DNA from 2 places in the Synechococcus sp. Cu2B8-bc1011 genome. Region 2 is predicted to be linked to the other one. Evidence: predicted binding sites of a transcription regulator. Region 2 holds the regulator's gene; the other holds the start of a gene.
What was found. The regulator HrcA, encoded in region 2, represses chaperone genes, less so after heat shock. The targets are predictions, from matches to a motif close to TTAGCACTCNNNNNNNNNGAGTGCTAA.
Positions count from the first base shown of each region.

Region 1: the regulator HrcA is predicted to act here: its motif matches at 1,861-1,887, upstream of groES (co-chaperone GroES).

Region 1 covers NZ_CP138915.1:2,573,901-2,577,317, reverse strand. The annotation lists gene atpC (ATP synthase F1 subunit epsilon) at 1-183, opposite strand, end outside; gene atpD (F0F1 ATP synthase subunit beta) at 255-1,718, opposite strand; gene groES (co-chaperone GroES) at 1,940-2,251, shown strand; gene groL (chaperonin GroEL) at 2,320-3,417, shown strand, end outside.
Region 2 covers NZ_CP138915.1:272,600-276,016, reverse strand. The annotation lists gene trpB (tryptophan synthase subunit beta) at 1-469, shown strand, start outside; gene SIC18_RS01500 (hypothetical protein) at 648-866, opposite strand; gene hrcA (heat-inducible transcriptional repressor HrcA) at 876-1,868, opposite strand; gene SIC18_RS01490 (rhodanese-like domain-containing protein) at 1,940-2,290, opposite strand; gene SIC18_RS01485 (DUF3352 domain-containing protein) at 2,339-3,417, shown strand, end outside.

The sequences.
Region 1 (3,417 bases), 300 kb from region 2:
GGCAATGGATTGCCAATTGCTGTTGGTACGCACTCTTAGAACTCCAACGTCGAGCGCTGCAAGTAAGGAGACGTGGCCAGGAAGAATGCCGACTTGACCGGTGGTGCTGGGAAGGATCACCTCATCGGCCGAACCATCGAACACGCTCTGGTCTGGTGCCAGAACGCGGAGGGTGAGGGACATGGAAAGAAGGCTGCGGAGAGTGGGAAAGCGAGTTGGTGGTCATGCTCGGGGCGCAAGCGCCCCGATGACAATCACTTGGATTCAGCCGCGATCTTCTCGGCTTTGGCTTTTACTTCGTCGATGTTGCCGACCAGATAGAAAGACTGCTCTGGAAGGTTGTCAAGATCGCCAGCAAGAATTTGATTGAAGCCACTAATTGTGTCTTCCAGTTTCACGTACTTGCCAGGCATGCCGGTGAAGATTTCGGCAACGAAGAAGGGCTGGGAAAGGAACTTCTCGATTTTGCGAGCACGATCCACTGTCTGGCGGTCGTCTTCAGACAGTTCATCCAAACCAAGAATGGCGATGATGTCCTGGAGCTCCTTGTAACGCTGCAGCGTCGATTGAACCGCACGTGCTGTGCGGTAGTGCTCGTCACCCACCACTGCTGGCTGAAGCATGGTGCTTGTGGAATCAAGAGGATCCACAGCGGGGTAGATCCCTTTAGAAGCCAAGGCACGGTTCAGAACCGTTGTGGCGTCGAGGTGAGCGAAGGTCGTGGCAGGTGCCGGATCGGTTAAATCGTCAGCAGGAACGTAAACGGCCTGAATTGAGGTGATGGATCCTTCCAGAGTGGAAGCAACACGCTCCTGAAGAGCACCCACGTCTGTTCCCAAGGTGGGTTGGTAGCCCACAGCTGAAGGCATGCGACCCAGGAGAGCTGAAACTTCAGAACCGGCTTGCACGAAGCGGAAAATGTTGTCGACGAAGAGGAGAACGTCCTGCTTGTTCACATCGCGGAAGTGCTCGGCCATGGTCAGAGCTGAGAGGCCCACGCGCATGCGAGCGCCAGGGGGCTCATTCATCTGGCCATAGCAGAGGGCCACTTTGGACTTCGAGAGATCGTCGGCATTAATAACGCCGGATTCCTTGAATTCTTCGTAGAGGTCGTTGCCTTCGCGAGTGCGTTCACCAACGCCGCCGAACACGGACACGCCGCCGTGTTCTTTAGCGATGTTGTTGATCAGTTCTTGAATCAACACGGTCTTGCCGACACCAGCACCACCGAAGAGGCCGATCTTGCCTCCTTGGCGATAAGGCGCCAAGAGATCGATCACTTTGATGCCTGTCTCGAACACCTTGGGCTTGGTTTCGAGTTCAGTGAGTTTGGGAGCTTCCCGGTGAATGGGTGACGTGACTTTGGTATTAACAGGGCCTTGCTCGTCAACGGGCTCGCCGAGCACATTGAAGATTCGGCCCAATGTGGCTTCGCCAACGGGGACGGCAATCGGTGAACCCGTGTCCAAGGCTTCCATTCCGCGCACAAGGCCATCGGTGCCACTCATGGCAACCGCACGGACTCTGTGATCACCAAGAAGTTGCTGAACTTCGGCGGTTAGGCCAATGGTTTCGCCAGCAGTGTTGGTGCCCTCAATACGCAAAGCATTAAGGATTTTCGGGAGTTTGCCGGCTGGAAATTCCACATCCAGAACCGGTCCGATTACCTGACGGACAACGCCCTTGGAACCGGTAGAGGCAGGAGCAGCAGCGGCCATAAGTAAGGAGAAGTGAGAGGGATGCGCAACAGGACGATCCCTTCCTGAGCGGCAGAACCTTAACACTGTCTTGATGTTGCTTCGGCTGTTCGGTCACCCGCACAGCTCAGCGCTGGTGCATGACCCATGAACGGATCTAGTTTTGGCACTCAACGACCTCGAGTGCTAACTCGCATCGTTTGAGTGGCGCCGAGCGCCCTGTCCCTGCTTCTCAAATCCTCATGGCAGCTGTTTCCCTCAGCGTCTCCACCGTTAAGCCTCTTGGAGACCGCGTCTTCGTAAAAATCTCTGAATCAGAGGAGAAAACTGCAGGCGGCATCCTTCTTCCTGACACAGCAAAAGAAAAGCCTCAAGTGGGCGAAGTTGTTCAGGTTGGTCCTGGCAAATCCAATGACGATGGCAGTCGTCAGGCACCTGAAGTCGGTATTGGCGACAAGGTGCTGTACAGCAAGTACGCCGGTACTGACATCAAGCTTGGTAGCGACGAGTACGTACTCCTGTCTGAGAAAGACATCCTCGCTGTGGTGGGCTGACCGCAAAACCTCTGAGTTTTATCTCAGAAATACCTGAATTTTCCTCTCAAACTTTTTAATCGCCTCTTATGGCTAAGCGCATTATCTATAACGAGAACGCTCGCCGTGCTCTCGAAAAAGGCATTGACATTCTTGCCGAAGCTGTCGCAGTAACCCTCGGTCCTAAAGGCCGAAATGTGGTGCTCGAGAAAAAATTTGGTGCTCCTCAGATTATCAATGATGGAGTCACGATCGCTAAAGAGATCGAGCTTGAGGATCACATCGAAAACACCGGTGTTGCTCTCATACGTCAGGCTGCATCCAAAACCAACGACGCTGCTGGAGACGGCACCACAACAGCAACTGTTTTGGCTCATGCCATGGTGAAAGCAGGCTTGCGCAATGTGGCAGCCGGCGCTAATGCAATCACCCTGAAGAAGGGTATTGATAAGGCATCCGATTTCTTGGTTGGAAAGATCCAAGAAAATGCAAAGCCGATTGCAGACAGCAACGCTATCGCTCAGGTTGGCACAATCTCTGCCGGCAATGACGAAGAAGTTGGCAAGATGATTGCTGACGCCATGGATAAAGTTGGCAAAGAAGGTGTGATTTCCCTTGAAGAAGGGAAATCCATGGAGACTGAGCTTGAGGTCACTGAGGGGATGCGTTTCGATAAGGGATATATCTCCCCTTATTTCGCGACAGACACTGAGCGGATGGAAGCGGTTCTGGACGAGCCTTACATCCTCTTAACCGACAAGAAGATTGGCTTGGTACAAGATCTGGTACCTGTTCTTGAGCAAATTGCTCGAACTGGTAAGCCTCTCTTGATCATTGCTGAGGACATCGAGAAAGAAGCCCTCGCCACTTTGGTCGTGAACCGCTTGCGCGGAGTTCTCAATGTGGCAGCAGTGAAGGCTCCTGGTTTCGGTGATCGCCGTAAGGCGATGATCGAAGATATGGCGGTCCTGACCAACGGTCAGTTGATCACGGAAGACCAAGGTCTGAAGCTTGAAAACGCCAAGCTGGAGATGTTGGGGACTGCCCGTCGCGTCACCATCAACAAAGACACCACCACGATTGTTGCCGAAGGCAATGAGGTGGCTGTGAGCACCCGTTGCGAGCAGATCAAGAAGCAGATGGATGAGACCGATTCCACCTATGACAAAGAGAAGCTTCAGGAGCGT
Region 2 (3,417 bases):
TCTGTTCCATCCGTTTGTTGAAGACACTTCTATTCGCCTGATTGGCGTTGAGGCTGCTGGAGATGGAGTGGCAACCGGACGACATGCCGCCACGATTACTGAGGGCCGAGTGGGTGTGCTGCACGGGGCGATGAGCCTGCTGCTTCAAGATCAGGACGGCCAGGTGCAGGAAGCGCATTCCATCAGCGCTGGTCTTGATTACCCCGGTGTGGGGCCAGAGCACAGCTATCTGCGGGAAATCGGCCGCGCTGAATACGGTGCCGTGACCGACGATGAGGCGATCGCAGCTTTACGGCTCGTGAGTGAGTTGGAGGGAATCATTCCAGCGTTGGAAACGGCCCATGCGTTTGCTTGGTTGGAAATGCTGTGCCCAACGCTTCCCAACGGCAGTGAAATTGTGATTAATTGTTCTGGTCGTGGTGATAAAGATGTGAACACCGTGGCAGAAAAACTCGGAAACCAGCTTTAAACACAGTGCTTCACTGATTGTTGAAGTGCCCCAATAAGTTTGGGTATCAGCTTGAATTTTTGGGGCTTTTGATTAATTCTCGTGATCGTTGTCTTAGATATTTTCTGGTTCAATTTCCTCGAAGAGACAATCTCGATGTGATTCGTTCTCGAGCATTGCTTCGGTTCACGAGTACTCCTCACCTTCGCAACGAAGCACCTGATGCCGCGGTTCGCTGCAAAGCGGCTGTGCTGACAGAGCCGAGATCATGGGTCCGTAAGGCTTTCAATCTGCTGGCAAGTACATCGTTCCCATAGGCGTCGTTCTGATTCGCTACGGCAATGCTCACGAAGCCTTCGTTGACGAGGTGATTGACGATGGGTCGGGCTTCTTCCCCATCGCTTGCACGGACGAGCAAAACCCCATGTCAGTTCAGGAGATAGTCGAGACGATGTGCTGCACTCTTCACTGCAGCAAGTGCTGTGGCATAGGCCATCCGCATCGGACCCACAAGTGCCACGTGCCCGACTCCATCAGTGGCGCTCGTGTAAGTGGCTTGGACCACTGAGCATTGGTGAAGAGCTTGTTCGGGATGTTCTTGGCCAATCCAGACGCCGCAGCCAGGACCGGGAGCGGAGAGGGTCAGGGCTGCGGGACTTTGATCCATTAGTTCTAGAAGTGGTCTGACCTTGGCGCTTTGGCTGAATTCGGGCTCCGCGACGAGACGAGACACTCCGTGAAATAAGGCCTTGGTCTCTTGAGTCGTCTCCAAGGTCTGATGGCTGTCGATGGCATCCCGGAGGGCCCTGCCGCAGGCCTGCAGTTCTCTTGGAAGTGCATTCCAATTCAAACTGCCGTTGCTGTCGAGCTGCCGGCGCGCCCACTGATCCATCGCTTCGATTTGATGTTCACTGCCGTGGGGCAGCCGCAGATTGAGGTGACTGGCTTGGCTGGAATTTTTCACCAACATCACTAGCAAGCGCTCTTCGCTACGAACCAGTCGGATGGCTTCCAGTGCCGGTTGTCTCTGGGTGGGATGAGTGATCAGGCTCATCAGTCCCGTGAAGTCGGTGAGCCTCCTGGCCATGTTTTGGAGCAGGTCATCAAGAGCTGCCCAGCGAAGGCTGAGTTGGGTGAGCTCCTGATCGAGATGTTGGGCGATTGCTCCGGGCCTAGGGAGCAAGCAATCCACGTAATGCCGGTATCCACTTGGGCTCGGAACTCGTCCCGCAGATGTGTGTGGTTGGGTCAGAAGACCCCGTTGCTCTAGGGCCCCCATGGCTGAACGCACGGTGGCAGCACTGGCTTGCAGATCGAACCTTTGAACCAGGGTGCGGCTTCCCACTGGCTCAATGGTGTCGACGTAGTGGTGCACCGTGGCCCTGAGTACCTCCTGTTGTCGGCGGGGCAGCGGCTGCACAGGCACACAATCAGCATCGAGATCGTACGGAGGTTTCCGCTCGGATTGGTCCCGTTGTCATGAACCGCTGCTCAGTAGCGGGGAACGTTGGGGTCAACCTCCACACTCCAGGCATGAATGCCACCTTCCAAGTTCCAAACGTCGTACCCCTGTCCTTGCTCTAAGAGCCAGCAACCAAAGTTCCTGCTGCGGATCCCGGCGTGACAAATCACCACGATGGGCTTGCTGGTCGTCAGCCTTGTGGTCAGCTCGGAGAGCCACAGATTGGATTCGCTCAGCGGTAAATGTTCCACCTGTCCGGGGAAGGGAGCGATTTCCACTTCGGAATGCTCACGAACATCCACGAGCTGAAGGGAGGTGCCGCTCGACAGCCACTCTTGAAGGCCTCTGGCGCTGATGGATTGGGGTGAAGAGGATGTCATGGGATTCATCATGAATAAAGATGAGGTCATACCCACGCCTGCTGCGTCATGAAGGCGCGTTCCTTCCTATTAGCTATCGCTGCAGCGGTGGTGTTGCTGCTAACCACCGCATTGGGCTTGTGGTGGGTGATGGCAGAGCAGAGTCCCCTCAAACTTGTCGGGCAACCCCTCGTGTTGCCACGAGCCGCTCGGTTTGTACCTAGAGACGCATCGCTCAGTTTGCATTGGCTCGCTGATCCTGTACGCATGCCTGCGTATGCCCAGGCGGTGGCACCCGTCTCACGCCGACGCCAAGCGCGTGACAGCACGCAGCAATTGCGGGATGGAGCCTTTGCCCTTGCGGGTTTGGATTTTGTGGGGGAACTCGCGGATTGGATCGGTCCCCAGGTCAGCCTGTCTTTGATTGCTCCGGTCTCCGATGCACCGGCGGGTTGGGTGCTTGCCCTCACCAGCCTTGATCAAGACGGTGCCAAGCGTTTTCTCCAACGCTTTTGGCAAACCCGCAGTTTGGCTGGAACCGATCTGCAAATCAGTCGCTATCGCGGTATTGGTGTGATCAGCGGCCGCGGAGCGCTGCTTGGTCGAGAGCCACAACCCATCGCTACCGCCTTGATCGACGATGACCTGCTTCTAATCGCCTCCAGCCGTGGTGTGCTGGAGCAGTCCCTGGATGTATCTCAGCTGGATGCTCTGCACCAACTTGGAGACGAAGCTCTTGTCGCGGATTTGCAGGAGCTCGGGCGTGGTGCGGCTCTGCTAACCGCCGATCCCGTTGCGATGGCGAGGTGGCTAGGGATGCCTCGCTCAATCTCTGATCACGATGACCTTGTTGGCCTAGTGGCAGCACTGGAACCCAAAGGGACGGCCCTCAATCTGGATGCTGTCTTGCGTTTTCAACAGCCGCTTGGGAGCTCAGGGAATGGGTTAACGATGTCTCGGTCTTTGATGCGTTCAGCTGGAGGATCTGCCACTGCCTTGGCTGTGCTCTCGGATCCTGCCGGCCTCCTCAGCCCTCAGAGTGAGGACCCCGTCGCCCAATGGTTGGCGCCTGTTCTTGAGGAGACGCTTCAAACGCTTGGAACCGAGGGAGCTTCAGCCGTGGTGGGGTTGAATGCGGGCCCACTGCT